Regions from separate parts of the Pseudomonas sp. S1_G07 genome, predicted to be linked through region 1. Evidence: predicted binding sites of a transcription regulator. Region 1 holds the regulator's gene; each other region holds the start of a gene.

Region 1 (5,184 bases):
CAAGACATTCAACACTCTCGACGGCCAGGGCATCAAGATGCTGATGGCCGCCGGCGTGCAAACCGCGATTATCAGCGGCCGAAAAACCCCCGTTGTGGAACGCCGCGCACAAAACCTGGGTATTCCTCACCTGTATCAGGGCCGCGAGGATAAACTGGTGGTCCTGGACGAGCTTCTTGGCCAACTCAACCTAAGCTATGAGCAGGTCGCCTACCTGGGCGATGACCTGCCCGACTTGCCGGTGATCCGCCGCGTGGGCCTGGGCGTGGCCGTTGCCAATGCGGCGGCGTTTGTTCGCGAACATGCCCACGGCATTACCACCGCCCGTGGCGGCGAAGGTGCCGCCCGCGAGTTCTGCGAGCTGATCCTGCGTGCCCAGGGCAGCCTTGAAGCCGCCCACGCCGCCTACCTATAGAGCTTTTTATGCTAAGCAAAAAGATTCGCAACTTCCTGCTATTCGGGGTCATCGCCGCGCTGTTCCTGGCGGTGGGCTACTGGAATATCAGCCCGGAGCGCTTCCTCGACCAGCCTGCCGCGCAGGTCGACGACGGCGCTATCGACTATTACGCCACCAATGCCTACAGCATACAGTTCCTGCCCGATGGCAAGGTGCAGTACGAAATGACCTCGGACAAGGTCGAGCATTTGAAGGCCTCCGAAGTCACCCTGCTGACCAACCCCGACTTGAACCTGTACCGCGGCACCGAGTTTCCATGGCACGTCACCAGCAAGCGTGGCGAGGTGAACCCGGACGGTACCGAGGTGGAACTGATTGACTCGGTGCGCGTCGCACGCACCGACGCCCAGAACCGCGACACGGTGATTACTTCCAGTCGCATGACCGTATTCCCGCAGAAGCAATATGCGCAGACCGAGCAAGACGTTAGAATCGACGGCGCTGGCGGTGTATCGACTGGCAAGGGAATGAAAGCGTATTTGAAAGAAAGCAGGATACACCTGCTATCGAACGTAAGAGGACAGTATGAGGCTCGTTAAAACTCTCCCTATTTTGCTCAGTCTGGGCGCAGCACTGGGAAGCGTGAGCGCCTGGGCTCTGCCGAACGATAGCCAGCAACCGATCCATATTTCGGCAGACGATGCGCAACTGGATGACAAGCAAGGCGTCGCCACCTATACGGGCGGCGTGATCATCACCCAGGGTTCAATGAAGATCACCGGCAACACAGTGACATTGACGCGCACCCCGGCAGGCGACATTGACGTGGTGACGTCGGTGGGCAACCTGGCCTACTTCGAACAGAAGCAGTCCGCTACCGACACCGGCCCGATGAAGGGCTACGGCAAGACCATCCAGTATCACGCCCAGCAAAACCGTATCGTGCTGATCGACCAGGCCAAGGTGCTCAGCCCCGATGGCAACTCCACGGAAGGTGAGAAGATCACCTATGACACCGTGAAACAGGTGGCCAACGCCGGTCGCGCCAATGGCACCAAGGTAACCGCGCCACGTCCGCGTATCGACATGGTTATCCAGCCGAAGAAGAAGGCCGAGTAATGGCAACCCTGAAAGCCCAGCATCTGGCCAAGGCCTATAAAAGCCGTCAGGTCGTGCGCGATGTCAGCCTGTCGATCGACAGTGGCCAGATCGTCGGCCTGCTCGGCCCCAACGGCGCCGGCAAGACCACGTGCTTCTACATGATCGTCGGCCTGGTCCAGGCGGACCAGGGGCGCGTGCTGATCGACGACCTGGATGTCAGCCACCAGCCCATGCACGGCCGCGCTCGTGCCGGTATCGGCTATCTTCCTCAGGAAGCGTCGATCTTCCGCAAGCTCTCGGTGGCCGACAACATCATGGCCATCCTTGAGACCCGCAAAGAACTCGACCGCGACGGCCGCCGGCAGGAGCTGGAAAGCCTGCTGCAGGAATTCCACATCAACCACATCCGCGACAACCTTGGCATGAGCCTGTCCGGTGGTGAGCGCCGCCGCGTGGAAATTGCCCGCGCCCTGGCCACCGCGCCCAAGTTCATCCTGCTGGACGAACCGTTCGCGGGCGTCGACCCCATTTCGGTCGGCGACATCAAGCAGATCATCCATCATCTCAAGGCCAAGGGTATTGGTGTGTTGATCACCGACCACAACGTACGTGAGACCCTCGATATCTGCGAAACAGCCTATATCGTCAACGATGGCCAACTGATCGCCGAAGGCGACTCTGCCACCATCCTGGCCAACGAACTGGTCAAGGAAGTGTACCTGGGTCACGAGTTCCGCCTGTAAACCTGCCAGTGCAAACACGGTGGTGGCAGGTCGTTTGCCCGAAGCGCGGGAGTCAATGAAAACCTTCGGATTTTTATTGTTACTGCGCTCTAGGCAAAACCTTCGATATCAGGCATATAATTTGCTTATGTTTGGCGCTCACGCGCCCTGTCGTGGATGGCGCATTGCGCCGGCGAATAAGGTGTTAAGCCCCTGCCATGAAACCATCGCTAGTCCTGAGAATGGGCCAGCAGCTGACGATGACACCGCAGCTGCAACAGGCCATCCGCCTGCTCCAATTGTCGACCCTGGACCTGCAACAGGAAATCCAGGAGGCCCTGGAGTCCAATCCGATGCTCGAACGCCAGGAAGAAGGCGACGACTTCGATAATGCAGACCCCCTGGCCGACAACATCGAGCAAAAACCCAATTCCGACGTGCAGGAACCCTCCTACCAGGAAACCGCCCCTACGGTGGATAACCTCGAGGAAGGCGATTGGAACGAACGCATCCCCAACGAGCTGCCGGTGGATACCGCCTGGGAGGACGTCTACCAGACCAGCGCCAGCAGCCTGCCCAGCAATGATGATGACGAGTGGGATTTCACGACCCGCACTTCCGCAGGCGAAAGCCTGCAGAGCCATCTGTTGTGGCAACTGAATCTTGCGCCGATGTCGGATACCGATCGGCTGATCGCCGTCACCCTGATCGACTGCATCAATAACCAGGGCTATCTGGACGAGACACTCGACGAGATCCTTGAGGCCTTCGACCCGGAACTGGACATCGAGCTGGACGAAATCGAAGCCGTCCTGCACCGCATCCAACAATTCGAGCCGGCCGGTATCGGCGCGCGCACTCTTGGCGAGTGCCTCTTGCTGCAACTGCGTCAGTTACCGGCCAAGACCCCTTGGCTCGCCGAAGCACAGCGCCTGGTCACCGATTACATCGACCTGCTGGGCAGCCGTGACTACAGTCAACTGATGCGCCGCATGAAGCTCAAGGAAGACGAGTTGCGCCAGGTGATCGAGCTGGTGCAGAGCCTCAACCCGCGCCCGGGCTCGCAAATCGAGTCCAGTGAAGCTGAATACGTGGTCCCTGACGTGATCGTACGCAAGGATAACGAGCGCTGGCTCGTGGAGCTGAACCAGGAGTCAGTGCCACGCCTGCGGGTCAACCCGCAATACGCAGGTTTTGTACGTCGCGCCGATACCAGCGCCGACAACACCTTCATGCGCAACCAGTTGCAGGAGGCCCGCTGGTTCATCAAGAGCCTGCAGAGTCGCAACGAAACCCTGATGAAAGTCGCCACCCAGATCGTCGAGCACCAGCGCGGCTTCCTGGAGTACGGTGACGAAGCGATGAAGCCTTTGGTCCTGCATGACATCGCCGAGGCGGTTGGCATGCATGAATCGACGATTTCCCGGGTAACCACGCAAAAATTCATGCATACCCCACGGGGTATATATGAGCTGAAATACTTTTTCTCCAGCCATGTCAGCACCTCCGAAGGCGGCGAATGCTCGTCCACGGCGATCCGCGCGATCATCAAAAAACTGGTTGCCGCGGAAAATCAGAAAAAGCCGTTGAGTGACAGCAAGATCGCTGGTTTACTGGAGGCACAAGGCATTCAGGTCGCCCGTCGAACCGTCGCCAAGTACCGCGAATCCCTCGGGATCGCGCCTTCCAGCGAGCGTAAGCGTTTGATGTGACGGGCGGGCCACAGCGTTCCAGTGGCGGGTATTCCTACCCGCCGCTTTATGCACTGGCAACGAAGGAGAAGCTGTATGCAAGTCAACATCAGTGGACACCAACTGGAAGTCACCAAGCCCCTGCGCGAGTACACCGAGAGCAAGCTGAACAAGCTTGCGGGGCATTTTGACAAGATCACCAACGTGCAGGTCATCATGGAGGTCGATAAGCTCAAGCAGAAAATCGAAGCCACCCTGCACGTACCGAATGCCAAGCTCGTCGCCAATGCGGAACATGAAGATATGTACGCGGCGATTGATTCGCTCTACGACAAGCTCGATCGTCAACTCATAAAGCATAAGGAAAAGAATCTGCACCTGATGCAAGGTACAGGTCGTTAACTCCCCCCCATGATCCGACTTGAAACCATCCTGACCCCCGGCCGTTCACTCGTGAACGTGCCGGGCGGCAGCAAGAAGAAAGCCCTCGAAGAAATTGCCAAGCTGATCCACCGCGAAGTGCCGGATCTGGAGATGCAAGATGTCTTCGAGGCACTGGTTGCCCGTGAAAAACTCGGCTCCACCGGTTTTGGCAATGGCATCGCTATTCCTCACTGTCGCCTCAAAGGCTGTGATACGCCCGTCAGCGCCCTCCTGCATCTGGAAGCCTCCATCGATTTCGACGCCATCGACGGCGCCCCGGTCGACCTGCTGTTTGTTCTGCTGGTGCCAGAGGCCGCCACCGATGCACACCTGGAACTGCTCCGGCAGATCGCCAGCATGCTCGACCGCGAGGACGTACGCGACAAGCTGCGCAGTGCCAACAGCAACGAGGCCCTGTACCAAGTTGTCCTGGATGAACAAAACAGGCAGTAATCATGCGTTTGATCATCGTCAGCGGCCGTTCAGGCTCGGGTAAAAGTACCGCCCTCAATGTTCTCGAGGACAGCGGCTTCTATTGCATCGACAATCTGCCGGCCGGCTTGCTGCCGGAGTTGGCGGAGCGTGCGCTGATCCATACCGAACTGGCGCAACCCCTGGTCGCCGTTTCGATTGACGCCCGCAACCTGCCCAGCCACCTCACGCGGTTCCCGGAATTGCTCGAAGAGGTGCGCGCCAAGCACATTCATTGCGACGTGCTGTATCTGGATGCCGACGAGGAGACGCTGCTCAAGCGCTTCTCCGAGACCCGTCGTCGCCACCCCCTCAGCAGCCCCCACCGCTCCCTGGCGGAAGCCATCGAGGACGAAACCAAGCTGCTGGGACCGATCAT
Region 2 (5,184 bases), 2.6 Mb from region 1:
GCGCACCGGGCGTGGCAGGTCCAACTGCCAACTGAGCACGTGCTGGCGTTCACTGTCGTGGGGCGTAAGGCGCAGGTATTGGATGCTGGCGCGCACCTGGTCTTCGTAGTGGTAGGTGGTTTCGTGGCTGATGGAGAGTCTCATGCCGCCTCCAGGTAGGAACTGTAGATGGCGTCGCCCAACTGGCGGACCAAAGGGATAAAGTCGGTCAGCCAGGCGTGCAGGCCTTCCTCGAGGATTTCGTCGATGGCGGTGAAGCGCAGGCGCGCATCCATCTCGGCAGCCAGGCGCTGCGCCGGTCGGCCGTTGAGGCCGGGCAGGCTGGCGAGGATCTGGTCGATTTCTTCGCTGCACGCCCGCAGCGAGCGCGGTACATCGGCGCGCAGCAGCAACAGCTCTGCCACTTGCCGGGCGCCGGGCGCATCGCGATAGATCTCGGTGTAGGCCTCGAATGACGACAGCGCGCGCAACAACGCGCTCCACTGATAGTAGGCATGGGCCGTGCCGTCGGTGACCGCCTCCGCCTGGTCGCCGGCCATTTCGTAACGCGCGTCCAGCAGGCGCAGGGTGTTGTCGGCCCGTTCGATAAAGGTGCCCAGGCGAATGAAACGGAAGGCATCGTTGCGCATGATGGTGCCGTAGGTGGCGCCCCGGAACAGATGGGAGCGCTCCTTGACCCACTCGCAGAAACGGCTCATGCCATAGCGGCTGAGGCCTTGCTGGGCGATGTCACGAATTTCCAGCCACGTGGCGTTGATGTTTTCCCACATGTCAGCGGTGATTCGCCCACGCACAGCATGGGCACTCGCGCGCGCGGCGCCGAGGCAGCTGTAGATGCTGGCCGGGTTGGCCGCGTCGAGGGCAAAGAAATGCAGCAGGCGTTCGGCATGCAATGGACCGTGGCGCTCGCGGTAATCCTCCAAGGTGCCGGTGATCAGCAGCGGCATGGCCAATTCGTGCAGGCCATCGCCGCGCCCATCCTGGGGCATCAGCGACAGCGAATAGCTGACATCGAGCATGCGCGCCAGGTTTTCGGCGCGCTCCAGATAGCGCGACATCCAGTATAAATCCGAGGCAGTTCTACTCAACATGGCATCAGTCCTCGACCACCCAGGTGTCTTTGGTCCCGCCGCCCTGGGACGAATTGACCACCAGCGAACCTTCACGCAATGCCACGCGGGTCAGGCCGCCCGGCACCACGCGGGTTTCCTTGCCGGATAGCACAAATGGCCGCAGGTCGATATGGCGCGGGGCGATACCGTTGTCGACGAAGGTCGGGCAGGTGGATAAACACAGGGTCGGCTGTGCGATATAAGCGTGGGGCTTGGCCTTGATACGCGCACGGAAGGCTTCGATTTCCGCCGTTGTGGACGCCGGGCCAACCAGCATGCCGTAGCCGCCGGAGCCTTGGGTTTCCTTCACCACCAGGTCCGGCAGGTTGGCCAGCACGTGGGACAATTCGTCGGGCTTGCGGCACTGGAAGGTCGGGACGTTCTGAAGGATCGGTTCTTCGTCCAGGTAAAAACGGATCATCTCGGTGACAAAGGGATACACCGACTTGTCGTCGGCCACCCCGGTGCCAATCGCGTTGGCCAGCACGACATTGCCCGAGCGGTACGCGGCGAGCAGGCCGGGCACGCCGAGCATGGAGTCCGGGTTGAACGCCAGCGGGTCGAGGAACGCGTCATCCAGGCGACGGTAGATCACGTCCACCGCCTTGGGGCCATCGGTGGTGCGCATGAACACGCGGTCATCGCGCACGAACAGATCGGCACCTTCCACCAGTTCCACACCCATTTCCCGGGCCAGGAACGCGTGTTCAAAGAACGCACTGTTAAAACGGCCCGGGGTCAGCACCACCACGCTGGGGTTATCCAGGGGGCTGGAGCTTTTCAGGGTGTCGAGCAAAAGGTTCGGGTAGTGGTCGATCGGCGCGATGCGCTGGGCGGCGAACAGCTCGGGGAACAGGCGCATCATCATCTTGCGGTCTTCGAGCATGTAGCTGACACCGCTCGGCGTACGCAGGTTGTCTTCCAGCACGTAGTAGGTGCCGTCACCGTCGCGCACCAGGTCGACCCCGGAGATGTGGGAATAAAGGTCGCGGTGCAGGTTCAGACCCTGCATCGCCAACTGGTATTGCTCGTTGGCCAGTACCTGTTCGGCGGGGATGATCCCGGCCTTGATGATGCGCTGGTCGTGGTACAGGTCGGCGAGAAACATGTTCAGCGCCTTGACCCGTTGAATGCATCCGCGCTCGACAATCCGCCATTCGCTCGCCGGAATGCTGCGCGGGATGGTGTCGAAGGGGATCAGGCGTTCGGTGCCTTGTTCGTCGCCATAGAGGGTGAAGGTGATCCCGGCGCGGTGAAACAGTAAATCGGCTTCGCGCCGGCGCTGGGCCAGCAATTCCGCTGGGGTGTCGGCCAACCAACGGGCAAATTCACGGTAATGAGGGCGAACCTGCCCTGCCCCGTCATACATTTCATCGTAATAAGTGCGGATCATGCCGTACTCCTTGTCACTTGGACGCAAGAACCTTCGCAAGGCCCGTGCCATCGGCATAAACACTTATAAATCAATTAGTTGAATAAATATGAGGACGTTAACGCACCGTCCTGGTGCGCGGAACGCCCGGCGCCATCGCCCTTGCTTCATCGTAACGCGGGCTTTGACTATCAACAGCATAGCTACAGTTGATTTCACTGCTCGTCCGCGGCTGCGGATAATCGCAACTCTCTGCTGAACAGGACGCGTCCTACAGCATCACCCCTCGCTGCATCGGTACCGTGTCACTTCGTGTACCGACCGGCTCCTCGGTCTTCCCTTCAGCCACCCACTTTGGGTGGCTTTTTTTGGGGTGCGCAAAACAGGCGCGCACGCTCCGGCTGGTTTTCCCGCCGCACAAACAAAATCGGCCGACCCGAAGGCCAGCCGATACGCTGTGTGTGTCATGTCACTACATGGGTAACCCACGCACCTCCTGCTTGACGCCCCAGCCTTCGATGATCCCACCCAGTGGCTCTACCACTGCTTCAAAGTCTTGCTCGAAGTCTCCTATGCCGTCGTAGGTTGCGAACATGATTTTGCTCAACTCCAGGTACCAGGCGCCATCGTCGCGCGCGCTGACCTGGGCATTCAGGGATTCTCCACGAAACTCACCCGCAGCCCTGCGCGCCCGTTCCTCATCCGGGAAAATGGCGTAGAACTCGATGGGGTGGAAACGTGAAAAATCGAAGCCGCCTTCTTTCATGCGGCGCAGGACGTTGGTGCTGATGTCTTCTTGATAGGCTGTGCTCATGAAACGTCCTCCTCAAACCGATGGATAGACTTTCCGTGTTTCCCGAAGCCCACGCCGTACTGGCGTAGGTACTACGGCAATGACCTTACCGATGGAAAACAAGCATGTAGCTGACAAGACCAGACCTTAGCGATTCATTCGCTGATCTCATCTGCAGAGTAGCGCGAAGCTATCACCTCCACCAGAGGCGCTTGGTTGGCATACAGGGAATATTCAGGCGGCGGGAGAAATGTCGAGGATCTGGATACTGTTCTGGTCTTTGAGGATTTTGACCGTGGGTTCGGGTTTACGGCCCTCCAGGTCATTGAGATCCAGTTCTGCGGCGACCGGCACCAGCTTGTTGCGAATCATATGTGCTGCATCTTCGAGGCTGGGCTTTTGTTCGCAGGCGAACTGCTCCACGGACTGCACGCCGTGGTCATCAACGAAGGTAATCTGCCACTTTTGCATCGGTGCCTCCTCGATAAAACCCATGTGTGGGCTCACAACTATCTGGACCTTGTGGGCTTGGCAAACGTTCCACTCACGTCAGGAGGCACCGGATCAACCACGGTTACTTTTCAGCGTGTTCTTTCAAGGCTTTCAACGTGTTGAACGGCGCGTCCACTACAAACTTGTTGGCCAGCCACGACGGCACGCTGCCACCTGGTTCGGTGTGCACCTGGTAGGTCACTTCGGTTTCGTTGGCGCTTTTGGGCACCAGTTTCCAGAAACCTTCAACCTGAGCCACACGCACGTAGCCTTTGACTTCCGGCTGATAGGTCGGCACTTCCAACAGCTTGCGGGTTACGCTGCCGTCGGCGGCCTTGGAGGTGGTGATCTCCAGGATGGAGTCACGATCGGTCACCGGGAACGGTGCGTTGAATTGGGTATAGGTCCAGCTCTTGTCACCTTCGGTCTTGAGCAGTTTCTGCGACTTGCATTCGTGAATCCAGGAACATGCGCCCGCCACGTCTTCCTGTAACGCAACAATCCTGGCTACGGGCGCCTTGATCACGGTCACGCCGCGATAGGCCTTGTACTTGGAGCCGGCGACTTCGCTCAGGGATACTTTGATCCCGTCTTCGTCCTTGGCGATTTGCCAATCCTCAGCCTGGGCAGTGACAGCAAACAACAGTGTAAAACCGCACAGCACAGCCACTCGTTTCAGCGAACCCATTGTTGTATTCCTTATTGTTGAAGTTCCGATAGTAAAGCCCATCAAGCCGCCGTCATCTGCTCCCACCAGCCGATCAACCGGATCGCATCGGCCTGGTCGGTACCGCAGACCTCGATGTCCGCCTTGAAATCACTGCACACTGCCGGTCGTTCCGGGCGCCCGAACAGTTCGCACAGGTGTTCGACCGACAGGTGCAGGCAGCGTTCACCGGCCGGTTTGCCCTTGGGCATTCCGGGTAATGGCGAACTGATGGAGGGGGCGATGCAGCAGGCGCCACAGCCTTCACGGCAATTCATGACCAGCAGGTCCTCGACGACTCAATAGGGATGGCCGGGCTAGATTACGCCCTTAAACAGCCGTTTTAAAATGGTGTAACAGGGTTTTTTCGCACAACATAAACCTGACTGATCAGTCTGCGACAAAGGGTCGGACGACCCGATCACGTTTACAGGAAAACGTTTACTGTTTGAATTCGAAATCCAGCGCCGCGCCTTCGACTTCGCGTCGTTCTTCGTTACGCAATTGCAGCTTCATCTCATTGCTGAGCAAGCGGCCGTTGATCTGGAAAGCACTGTTGTCGGTCGGCTTTTCGCCAAACATCGGCGGCAGCAACGGGACGCTCTTGGGCTGGGGCATCGTGCCCAGTGGCTGCAAATGCCTGACCATGTCCGAAGGCAGTGACAGGTCCAACTGTGCCGGTGGCAGTTTGGTCTGTGCGACTTCCTGG
Region 3 (5,184 bases), 2.5 Mb from region 1:
TGCGGGTGCTCGGCTTGACCAGGCGCGAGGTGGAGCCTTGCGCGTTATAGAGTGCCGGAGGCTCTCCGCCGTGGAGTATACGTAACTGGTTGGCGGTCGTGGCTTGCTGAAGCTGGATCGACTGACCGTTGAGCAGGTTGGCTTCCTGGCACCGGGCGAGCAATTGATTGAGTTCTTTGCTCTGGGCCAGCAATTGATCGCCGACCGAGGAGTGACTGGCCAACTGCGCCAGGCCGTCATGGTCTGCCGGCAGGCCCAGGCTGGTGAGGATCTGGCTGCGTTTTTTGCCGTGCTGTTCCAGCAGCACGATCAGCGATTGCTTGCGCGCCAGGATTTCTTCCAGCAGCGGCATGTCCCGGCCATAAAGAGCCAGGGATTCTTCTTTTAGCAGCTCGAGCAATTGTTGCGTCGGCGCTAGATCATCAATGATCAGTTGCAGCAGGTTTTCGTCGTGATGCATGGCTGGCCTTGGTGTTTAAGCGTCCAAAAGCCCTGCGCAGGCCTTTGCCTAGCGCTCGGCTTCGAAGTTAAGCAGCTTGCTGGCTACACGGTTGCTGTCGACCTTATAGCTGCCATCGGCGATTGCCTGTTTCAATTCGGCCACTCGGGCTTTATTGACCACCGGTTGATCGCGCAGCGAGTCAGTGACCTTCTGCAACTGTTGAGCCTCATTGCTCAGGTGTACGGATTCCCCGCTTTGGCTGGCGCTGGCCTGTTCTGCCTTGGCGGGCAGTGGCTGGGCCTTGGCTTCTACGCTGTCCTTGGCACCGGTGGTGCGCGAAGTGCCTGACGTAGACGGGGTGTTATTTAAACGGCTGAAATCAATGACCATGATGAAAAAAACCTCTGGGTATTTGGACGCTTGCCATGTTTTCGGCAATACCCGGATTAACTTTAGGCGCGAATGACAATAAATCTCCGCACGGGATATCTCGTGCACAGTGTAGGAAAACCTGGCGTCCTGTACCAGTCATCTATAACGCGACCTCGACTTGCCCGGGGGCTGTCACCCGCGCCTTGATCACTCGATTGGAGTTGAGGTTCTTGACTCTGATCTGCTCGCTCATGCCGCCATTGGACAAGGCCTCCCCCGGCATTTTCACGCTGAGCCCGCCGCTGCTGGCCGAGATCACCACCTGATCGCCCTTGCGAATCACCTCGGCCTGTTCCAGGTGTACCAGGGTTATCACTTGGTCGGTGACCACTGGTCGGGTCAGTTTTTGCCCGATGGCCTGGTCCAGCGACGTCAGGTAGCCCTGGTTGATCTGGCTGATGTCCCGTTCACGCAGCGCCACGTCTTCGTCACCGATAATGCCGGTGCGCTTGAGCGGGCGCGTCACCACCACGACATCACGGAACAGTTTGACCTGGGCCGGCACGAATACGGTCCAGGGCGAGGCGCCGTCGCAGCGTACCCGTACCGTCACGCGGCCGATGGGTTGGGCGGGGCTTTCCAGGGACGCTGTCAATTCCTTGTCGCACATTGGCATACGCAGACGGGGGTCCAACGTGTTGACCTGGATTTCATAACGCCCCGGTGTCTGTGTGGTCGCCAGATAATCTTCTACAGTGAACTCAAGAAACCCTTGGGTGACGCCGATAAGTAGATCAGGCAAGGTGACGTTGTCTGCGCGGGCCGCGGTGCCCAGGCTGAATGCAAGCAACGCCAGCGTCACGCAGAGGGTTCTGCGATACGGTGTGAAGTCAGGGCGTCGGGAAACTGTCGTTTTCATAACCATGGCCAGCTAAATATCAAATCATCAGCAAAGCTCGTGCCGTTTAGTGTCGGGTACGCGTCGTACCCCCAAAGGTTTTAGCGTAGGAGTCTGGGCATGGCAGGTGTAATGGATGCAGTAAACCAGCGCACACAGCTGGTAGGGCAGAATCGCCTGGAATTGTTGCTTTTTCGTCTCGACGGCAAGCAGCTATATGGCATCAACGTGTTCAAAGTGCGGGAAGTGTTGCAATGCCCCAAGCTGACGATCATGCCCAAGTCCAGCCCGGTGGTGTGCGGCGTGGCCAATATTCGTGGGGCGACCATCCCGATTCTCGACCTGGCCCTGGCCACCAGTTCGGCAGGTCTGCAGGACCGTGAAAACCCGTTTGTGATCATCACCGAATACAACACCAAGACCCAGGGTTTCCTGGTACGTTCGGTGGAACGCATCGTCAATATGAACTGGGAGGAGATCCATCCGCCGCCCAAGGGCACTGGCCGCGATCACTACCTCACGGCGGTGACGCGAGTGGATAACCAGTTGGTGGAAATCATCGACGTGGAGAAGATCCTTGCCGAAGTGGCTCCTACCTCGGAATCGATCTCCGTGGGTGTGGTGGACGCCGAGACGGCGCATAAGGCGATTTCGTTGCGCGTGCTGACGGTGGATGACTCCTCGGTGGCGCGTAAGCAGGTGACCCGCTGCCTGCAGACCGTCGGCGTGGAAGTGGTGGCGCTCAATGATGGCCGCCAGGCGCTGGATTACCTGCGCAAGCTGGTGGACGAAGGCAAGAAGCCGGAAGAAGAATTCTTGATGATGATTTCCGACATCGAGATGCCGGAAATGGATGGCTATACGCTGACGGCCGAGATACGCAACGATCCACGCATGCAAAAATTGCATATCATCCTGCATACTTCGCTGTCGGGTGTATTCAACCAGGCGATGGTCAAGAAGGTCGGTGCCGATGACTTCCTGGCCAAATTCCGTCCTGATGACCTGGCATCCCGGGTAGTCGACCGGATCAAGGCAGCAGATCACAGCTGAGGGTTTTCACCCTTGGCAGTCTTATGATTTTAGAGGCGGTATCAGTGTCTACAGGTAATTTGGATTTTGAACAGTTCCGGGTCTTCCTGGAAAAAGCCTGTGGCATTTTGCTCGGTGAAAACAAGCAATACCTGGTATCCAGCCGTCTTAACAAAATGCTGGAGCAGCAGGGTATCAAGTCCCTGGGCGAGCTGGTCCAGCGTATCCAGAGCCAGCCGCGCAGTGGCCTCAAGGAGATGGTGGTCGATGCCATGACCACCAACGAAACCCTGTGGTTTCGTGATACCTACCCCTTTGAGGTGCTCAAGAGCAAAGTGCTGCCGGAGGCCATCAAGGCCAGCCCGGGACAGCGCCTGCGCATCTGGTCGGCGGCCTGCTCCTCGGGGCAGGAACCGTATTCGATTTCGATGGCCATCGATGAATTCGAACGGACCAACATGGGCCAGTTGAAGGCCGGTGCGCAAATTGTCGCCACCGACCTGTCCAGCACCATGCTCACCAATTGCAAGACGGGCGAGTACGACAGCCTGGCCCTGGGCCGTGGGTTGTCCCAGGAGCGCCTGCAACGTTACTTCGACCCGAAAGGGGCGGGGCGTTGGGCGGTCAAGGCGCCGATCAAGAGCCGAGTGGAGTTTCGCTCGTTCAACCTGCTCGACAGCTACGCCAGCCTGGGCAAGTTCGACATGGTGTTCTGTCGCAATGTGCTGATCTACTTTTCGGCCGAAGTGAAGAAAGACATCCTGTTGCGCATCCACGGCACCCTCAAGCGTGGCGGCTACCTGTTCCTGGGTGCTTCCGAAGCGCTGAACGGCTTGCCCGATCACTTCCAGATGGTGCAGTGCAGCCCGGGGATCATCTACCAGGCCAAATAGCCGGTATCCGCGATACAAACTGTGGGAGCCGGGCTTGCCCGCGATGGCGGTGTGTCAGTCGATGAATATGTCGGCAGGTACCGCGCTATCGCAGGCAAGCCAGCTCCCACATTTGTTTGTGCGGCAAGCCGGAGTAAAGCGGCAATCCCCATTGCCGCTTTACTGGCGCCACGCGGAAACCCATTGCCGCTTTTCTGGCATCGCCGCCGGCAAGCTCCCCGCAAACCCTTGATATATGGGCCCTTGAAGAATTGGCATGCGCCTTGCTATAGCCCTGTTAACGAACAGCAGGTCAGCCTAAAGGTTTCCGCCATGAGCATCAGCTTCGATAAAGCGCTCGGTATCCACGAACAAGCCCTGGGCTTTCGCGCCCAGCGTGCCGAAGTCCTGGCCAACAACATTGCCAATGCCGACACCCCGAACTACAAGGCTCGGGACCTGGATTTCTCCGCCGTGCTCGCTGCACAGCAGGACAAGACCAAGAACGGCACCTTCGCCTTGAACCTGACCAACAACCGTCATATTGAAGCGCAAGGCCTGAGCAGTGGTGACGAGTCGCTGCTGTATCGCACGCCGATGCAGCCGTCGATCGACCAGAACACCGTCGACGCCCAGTTGGAGCAATCGGCCTATGCCGAGAACTCGGTGAACTTTCAGGCCAGCTTTACCCTGCTTAACAGCAAATTCAAAGGGCTGATGTCAGCCCTGCGTGGAGAGTAAGCCATGTCCCTGTCCAGTGTTTTCAATATTGCCGGTAGTGGCATGAGTGCGCAGACCACGCGTTTGAACACCGTCGCCAGTAACATCGCCAACGCCGAGACCGTGTCTTCGAGCATTGACCAGACCTACCGCGCCCGTCACCCGGTGTTCGCCACCATGTTCCAGGGCGGCCAGAACGGCGGCGGCGATTCGCTGTTCCAGGAAAAAGATGCCGCAGGCTCCGGTGTGCAGGTGCTCGGCGTGGTCGAAGACCAGAGCAACCTTGAAGCCCGCTACGAGCCAAATCACCCGGCGGCGAACGAAAAAGGCTACGTGTACTACCCGAACGTCAATGTGGTCGAGGAAATGGCCGACATGATCTCCGCCAGTCGCTCGTTCCAGACCAATGCGGAAATGATGAACACCGCCAAAACCATGATGCAGAAGGTCCTGACCCTGGGTCAGTGATAAGGGGCGCCAACTAATGGCCATCGTTGATACGTCAAACAACTCGGCAGTCCAGGACCTTTTCAATTCCAAGGTCAAGACCGCGACAGACAATAGCAATCTCAGCAACGCCTCCAAGGCCGCGACCGGCAACCAGTCGCTGGGCAAGGACGCATTCCTGCAGTTGCTGGTGACCCAACTGAAAAACCAGAACCCGCTGTCGCCTCAGGACAACGGCGCGTTCGTGGCCCAGTTGGCGCAGTTCAGCAGCCTGGAAGGCATCAACACGCTGAACGATTCGGTGAATTCGATCTCCAGCAACTTCAGCTCCTCGCAAGCGCTGCAGGCATCGTCGCTGGTGGGGCGCTCGATCATCACCCAGACCGACAAGGCCCTGGTGG
Region 4 (5,184 bases), 2.8 Mb from region 1:
GACAAGATCAGCATGGGTGAGAGCGAAGCCCACCTGGGCTCGATCTTCGCCCCCGCGCCAGGCGGCTAAGCCATGGCCAACAGCCGTGCTGCGCGCCTGGCTCCCGTGGTGGACATGGCCGAAAAGGCCGAAAAAACCGCTGTGCAGCGCCTGGGCTACTTTCAAGGCCAGGTGCGCCTGGCGGAAAGCAAGCTGGGCGACCTCGAGCGCTTTCGCAGCGAATACCAGCAGCAATGGATCGAGCGTGGCACACAAGGCGTGTCGGGCCAATGGTTGATGGGCTACCAGGGCTTTCTCAACCAGCTGGAAACCGCCGTTGGCCAGCAGCGCCAAAGCCTCGCCTGGCACCAGAACAACCTCGACAAGGCCCGCGAGAGCTGGCAGCAAGCGTTTGCCCGGGTCGAGGGCCTGCGCAAGCTGGTGCAGCGCTATATCGACGAAGCGCGGGCGCTTGAAGACAAGCGCGAGCAGAAACTGCTCGATGAGTTGTCCCAGCGCCTGCCGCGCAAAGATGCCTACTGATCCAGGCTAAAGTTGCCCCTATCTCTATCACCTGCTACACCTTGTCTCTATTGCCAATGACAAGGAAGCAGTCACATGTCAATCAAGTCAGAAGTATCCCTGGATGGGAAGAAGTTGACGATCTCAATCAACGGCCGGTTCGACTTCGGCAGCCATCAGGCGTTTCGTCAGTCCTACGAGAGTTTCTACAAGGTGCCTGAGACCTATGTGGTCGACCTCAAGGAAACCACCTATATGGACAGCTCGGCCCTGGGCATGCTTCTGCTGCTGCGTGACTACGCGTCGAGCGACGGCGCTGAAGTCAGGGTGATCAACAGCACCAGCGACGTGCAAAAGATTCTTGCGATCTCCAACTTCAACCAACTGTTCGACATTCGTTGAGTGCCGTGGCTTCGGTAGTGGAGGCGCTGACGATCCTGATTGCCGAAGACAGCGCCGCCGACCTGCTGTTGCTGTCCACCATTGTGAGGCGCCAGGGGCACCAGGTGCTCACCGCGAGCAACGGCGAGGAGGCCGTTGAAGTCTTTGCCCGTGAGCGCCCGCAACTGGTGTTGATGGACGCGATGATGCCCGTGATGGATGGCTTTGCCGCCGCGCGGTGGATCAAGCAACTGGCGGGGGAAGCACTGGTCCCGATTATCTTCCTCACCTCCTTGCGCGAGAGCGCTGCCCTGGCCGAGTGCCTGGACGCCGGCGGCGATGATTTTCTGCCCAAGCCCTACAACCCGCTGATCCTGGCCGCCAAGATCAATGCCATGGATCGCCTGCGTCGCCTGCAGGCCACGGTGTTGCAGCAGCGCGACCTGATCGCCAGGCATCATGACTACCTGCTGCATGAGCAGCGGGTGGCCAAGGCGGTGTTCGATAAGGTCGCCCATTCCGGCTGTATCAACGCCGCGCCGAATATTCGCTACCTGCAATCGCCCTATGCGCTGTTCAACGGCGACCTGCTGCTGGCGGCCTACACGCCGTCGGGCGATATGCACGCGCTGCTGGGCGACTTCACCGGCCATGGTCTGCCGGCGGCAGTGGGGGCCATGCCGCTGGCGGAAGTGTTCTACGGCATGACGGCCAAGGGCTATGGCCTGACGCAGATCCTGCGGGAGATGAACGCCAAGCTCAAGCGCATCCTGCCGGTGGACATGTTCTGTTGCGCCACCCTGTTGTGCCTGAGTACCGAACGACGAGCGGTGGAGGTGTGGAACGGCGGCATGCCTGACGGCTACGTGCATGAAGTCGCCAGCGGCAAGCGTACGCCACTGCAGTCGCGGCATTTGCCATTGGGGGTGCTGTCGGCGCAAGCCTTTGATGACCGCACTGAAGTCTGGCCCATGACGTTGGGGGATCGAGTGTTCCTGCTCTCCGATGGTGTGCTGGATACCGCCGATGCCAACGACCAATTGTTTGGCACTGAGCGGTTGCAGCAGGTCTTCGCCGCCAACCGCGAACCGGACCGGTTGTTCGAGGATATCGAACAGGCCCTGGCGGCATTTTGCGGTGAGGCGCGGGATGACGTCAGCATGGTGGAAATTACCCTGCGGCCCGGCCAGTCGCTGCGGGCGACGGGGCCGTTGTATGCCGACAGCGGCCAGTCATGCCCACTGGACTGGTCGGCAAGTTTCGAATTCCGCGCCGAGACGCTCAAGCGTTACAACCCATTGCCCTACCTGTTGCAACTGCTGCTGGAGGTCCATGGCCTGCGCGAGCAGAGCGGCGCGCTCTACAGTGTGATGGCCGAGTTGTATTCCAATGCACTGGAGCACGGCGTGCTGGGCCTGGACTCGCGGCTCAAATGCGATGCCCAGGGCTTTGCCGAGTATTATCGCCAGCGCAATGACCGCCTGGCGCGGTTGAACAGCGGCTACGTGCGGGTGCATGTGCATGTGGCGCCGACCGTGACGGGCGGCACCCTGGCCCTGCGTCTCGAAGACAGCGGCCCCGGGTTCGACGTGGAAGCCGTGCTGGCGCGACCCCTCGACGTCGACCGCCTGTCTGGTCGAGGCCTGAACCTGGTGCGCCGGCTGAGTGACGATGTGCGCTGGTCCGATGGCGGGCGCAGTGTCTGCGTAGAGTTTTCCTGGGGGGCTCTGGCATAATCCAGCGATTCTTGATCAGGGAGCGAGCAAGTGGTTGATATACATATGGACCCCGAGGTGTTGTCGGGTTTGCAGGAAGTGATGGAAGACGAGTATCCCAAGTTGCTCGAGACCTTCCTCGATGACTCGCAAAAGCGCATCGAAGCCCTGCGCAAGGCGCGCGATGACGCCAAGGCCTTGGGGCGGATCGCGCACAGCTTCAAGGGCAGCAGCGGCAACCTCGGAGCGGTGCGGCTGGCGCAGTTGTGCCAGCGCCTGGAGGTGGAATCCGTTGAGTCCACAGCGGACCTGGGGGCGCTGGTCGATCAGATTGATCATGAGTTTGCGCTGGTGAGGCCGCTGTATGAGTCGGAGCGGCAGCGGTTTCAGATGTGATTGACCGAGCACCTTTCCATTACCGCAAAAACGCATGGGCACACGGGCTGACGCGCTCCCGAAAAACTTGGCCCGACTCTTGCTCTACCTCCTGATACTGCATCCCCGACCTTCATGCAGTGGAGACCTTTACCTATGCCAGTCGCTCCCAATTCGCTTCTTCAGGCTGCCCCCGCGGCCAAGCCTCAAGCGCCCGTCGCCACCCCGTCGGTAGCGGCCGCGGACCCACGGGACAAGGGCCCTGGCTTCGCTCAAGTGTTCGCCAACCAAGGCGCGAAACCCACCGCCAAGTCTGACGACAACGCGCCCAAGCCCACGCGGGACAAGCCTTCTGACCCCAGCGCCAAGCCGGCGGTCAGCAGCGACACGCCTGCCGCCAGCACGCCGACGGTTGCCGATAGCGGCAATACCTTGCCTGCCAAGCCAGCGGCCACCGCCGACGACAGCGCCAGCACCGATGACGCCGCACCCGTCGACCCGACCCTGGTGCAACAGCCGCCGGTTGATCCAGTGGTCGATCCGGCCATGATCGCCGCTGTCACCCCGGTAGCCGTTCCGGTGCCGGTGGAAACCCCGGCGCCTGTGGCGTCAGCCAAGGATGACAAGGCTCAGCCTGTGGCTGCTGCACCGATCGCGGCCACCGAGGAGGCCAAGCCGGCGTTCGACCCTGAGGCCGATCCTCTGGACGCCATGCCGGCCGTGCGCCTGGCGATGGAGCAGGGTGGGCATGTCTCGGCCAGCAGCCAGGCGCCGGCAAAGACCGCGCCGACGACCTCCCAGGACCAGCCGACCGCCGCACAGAACTTTGCCGCCGGCCTGGCCACGATGGTCGATCAGCAAGCCACCAAGGACAGCACCGGCCAGGGTGGCGACAAGGCCTTCGGCGGTCTGATCGAAGAAGGCCTCAAGGACCTGAAGAGCGCCAGCAGCGACACCCGCGTCGATGACTTCGCCAATCGCCTGGCGGCCCTGACCCAGGCGGCCACGCCGAAAACCGCCAACGCCTTGCCGCCGGTCGTCAATGCGCCGTTGGCCATGCACCAGAGCGGCTGGACCGACGAAATCGTCAACCGCGTGATGTACCTGTCCAGCGCCAGCCTCAAATCGGCGGAGATCCAGTTGCAGCCGGCTGAGCTTGGACGCCTGGATATCAAGGTCAATATGACGGCCGACCAGCAGGCCCAGGTCAGCTTCATGAGCGCCCACGCGGTGGTGCGTGAAGCCCTGGAAAGCCAGTCCGGTCGCCTGCGGGAGATGTTCGCGCAGCAGGGCATGGGGCAGGTGGACGTCAACGTGTCCGATCAGTCCCGTGGCCAGGAGCAGCAGCAACAGCAAGCGCAGACACGTGGCGTGGGCAACAGTGGCGGTCGCGTTGACGGCGGTGACAGCGGCAGCCACGTCGATGTGGCTGAAGCGATGGCGCCGGTGACCTCGACGGTGGTCGGCTCCAGCGCCGTCGACTACTACGCCTGATTTCTGTCGAAACTCTGCCAGTGTGGAGCTGATTTTAAAGGGTTGAAACTTCACCCTGAGGTCCGGAGTTGCATAGCCATTTCAGTCGAGCGCATTTTTGTGGCGAGCGGGTGGTGCGACGATTCGCCAAGCCCGCTCGCCACAGGATTCCCGTTTGCTGCTCGACAGCGCTACGTCGAAGAGGGAGTGGGGCCTCCCATATTTGACCGGTGGTGTTCCTTGGCCCGCGCCATTCTCCAGATTGCCCAGACAACTCTGGCATAACACTTGCTCTTGCCTTTCCGTAGATCTATGAATCCCCGAATAGTGACGGATTATTGGCATGGCGAAGAGCGACGACGCAGCAGTAAAAGCACCCGCAGGCAAAGGCAAGCTCAAGCTTATCCTGCTAATCGTCGTGGGCCTGCTCCTGGCCATCGGCGCGTCGGTGGGTGGCACCTGGTACATCATGCACACCAACGCAAGCAAAGCGGCACCTGCTGCCGAGACCGCCACTAACGTCAAGCAACCGGCAATCTTCGAGCCGATGCTTCCGGCCTTTGTCGCCAACTACAACCAGAATGGTCGTCAACGTTATCTGCAGGTGAGCATCACCTTGCTGGCGCGTAACGCAGCGGACCTGGAAGCACTCAAAGTGCACATGCCAGTGATCCGCAACAACCTGGTGATGCTGTTCTCCGCCCAGAGTTTCGATGCCCTGGCCACCCCGGTGGGCCAG

Evidence for each region. Region 1 encodes sigma-54, which starts transcription at its own class of promoters, with help from an activator protein. Its sites were predicted from a motif close to ANTGGCATNNANNTTGCTNT; they were not measured.
Region 2: AB4O05_RS25395 (circularly permuted type 2 ATP-grasp protein) is a predicted target of sigma-54. The motif match lies at 2,538-2,557, and genes of this name have one in related genera.
Region 3: flgB (flagellar basal body rod protein FlgB) is a predicted target of sigma-54. The motif match lies at 3,888-3,907, and genes of this name have one in related genera.
Region 4: AB4O05_RS24220 (flagellar hook-length control protein FliK) is a predicted target of sigma-54. The motif match lies at 3,060-3,079, and genes of this name have one in related genera.

What each region holds. Positions count from the first base shown of each region.
Region 1 is NZ_CP162778.1:2,041,078-2,046,261, reverse strand. Features, by position in the region: gene AB4O05_RS09350 (KdsC family phosphatase) at 1-415, shown strand, start outside; gene lptC (LPS export ABC transporter periplasmic protein LptC) at 424-996, shown strand; gene lptA (lipopolysaccharide transport periplasmic protein LptA) at 983-1,516, shown strand; gene lptB (LPS export ABC transporter ATP-binding protein) at 1,516-2,241, shown strand; gene AB4O05_RS09330 (RNA polymerase factor sigma-54) at 2,439-3,932, shown strand; gene hpf (ribosome hibernation-promoting factor, HPF/YfiA family) at 4,008-4,313, shown strand; gene ptsN (PTS IIA-like nitrogen regulatory protein PtsN) at 4,323-4,787, shown strand; gene rapZ (RNase adapter RapZ) at 4,790-5,184, shown strand, end outside.
Region 2 is NZ_CP162778.1:5,584,906-5,590,089, forward strand. Features, by position in the region: gene AB4O05_RS25385 (transglutaminase family protein) at 1-144, opposite strand, end outside; gene AB4O05_RS25390 (alpha-E domain-containing protein) at 141-1,091, opposite strand; gene AB4O05_RS25395 (circularly permuted type 2 ATP-grasp protein) at 1,096-2,505, opposite strand; gene AB4O05_RS25400 (ribonuclease E inhibitor RraB) at 2,957-3,298, opposite strand; gene AB4O05_RS25405 (hypothetical protein) at 3,512-3,748, opposite strand; gene AB4O05_RS25410 (START domain-containing protein) at 3,852-4,457, opposite strand; gene AB4O05_RS25415 (YkgJ family cysteine cluster protein) at 4,499-4,753, opposite strand; gene AB4O05_RS25420 (translation initiation factor 2) at 4,917-5,184, opposite strand, start outside.
Region 3 is NZ_CP162778.1:5,651,582-5,656,765, reverse strand. Features, by position in the region: gene AB4O05_RS25755 (flagella synthesis protein FlgN) at 1-460, opposite strand, end outside; gene flgM (flagellar biosynthesis anti-sigma factor FlgM) at 509-832, opposite strand; gene flgA (flagellar basal body P-ring formation chaperone FlgA) at 975-1,739, opposite strand; gene AB4O05_RS25740 (chemotaxis protein CheV) at 1,833-2,765, shown strand; gene cheR (protein-glutamate O-methyltransferase CheR) at 2,810-3,637, shown strand; gene flgB (flagellar basal body rod protein FlgB) at 3,950-4,357, shown strand; gene flgC (flagellar basal body rod protein FlgC) at 4,361-4,804, shown strand; gene flgD (flagellar hook assembly protein FlgD) at 4,821-5,184, shown strand, end outside.
Region 4 is NZ_CP162778.1:5,329,168-5,334,351, reverse strand. Features, by position in the region: gene fliI (flagellar protein export ATPase FliI) at 1-69, shown strand, start outside; gene fliJ (flagellar export protein FliJ) at 73-522, shown strand; gene AB4O05_RS24235 (STAS domain-containing protein) at 598-903, shown strand; gene AB4O05_RS24230 (ATP-binding SpoIIE family protein phosphatase) at 900-2,618, shown strand; gene AB4O05_RS24225 (Hpt domain-containing protein) at 2,649-2,993, shown strand; gene AB4O05_RS24220 (flagellar hook-length control protein FliK) at 3,129-4,466, shown strand; gene fliL (flagellar basal body-associated protein FliL) at 4,789-5,184, shown strand, end outside.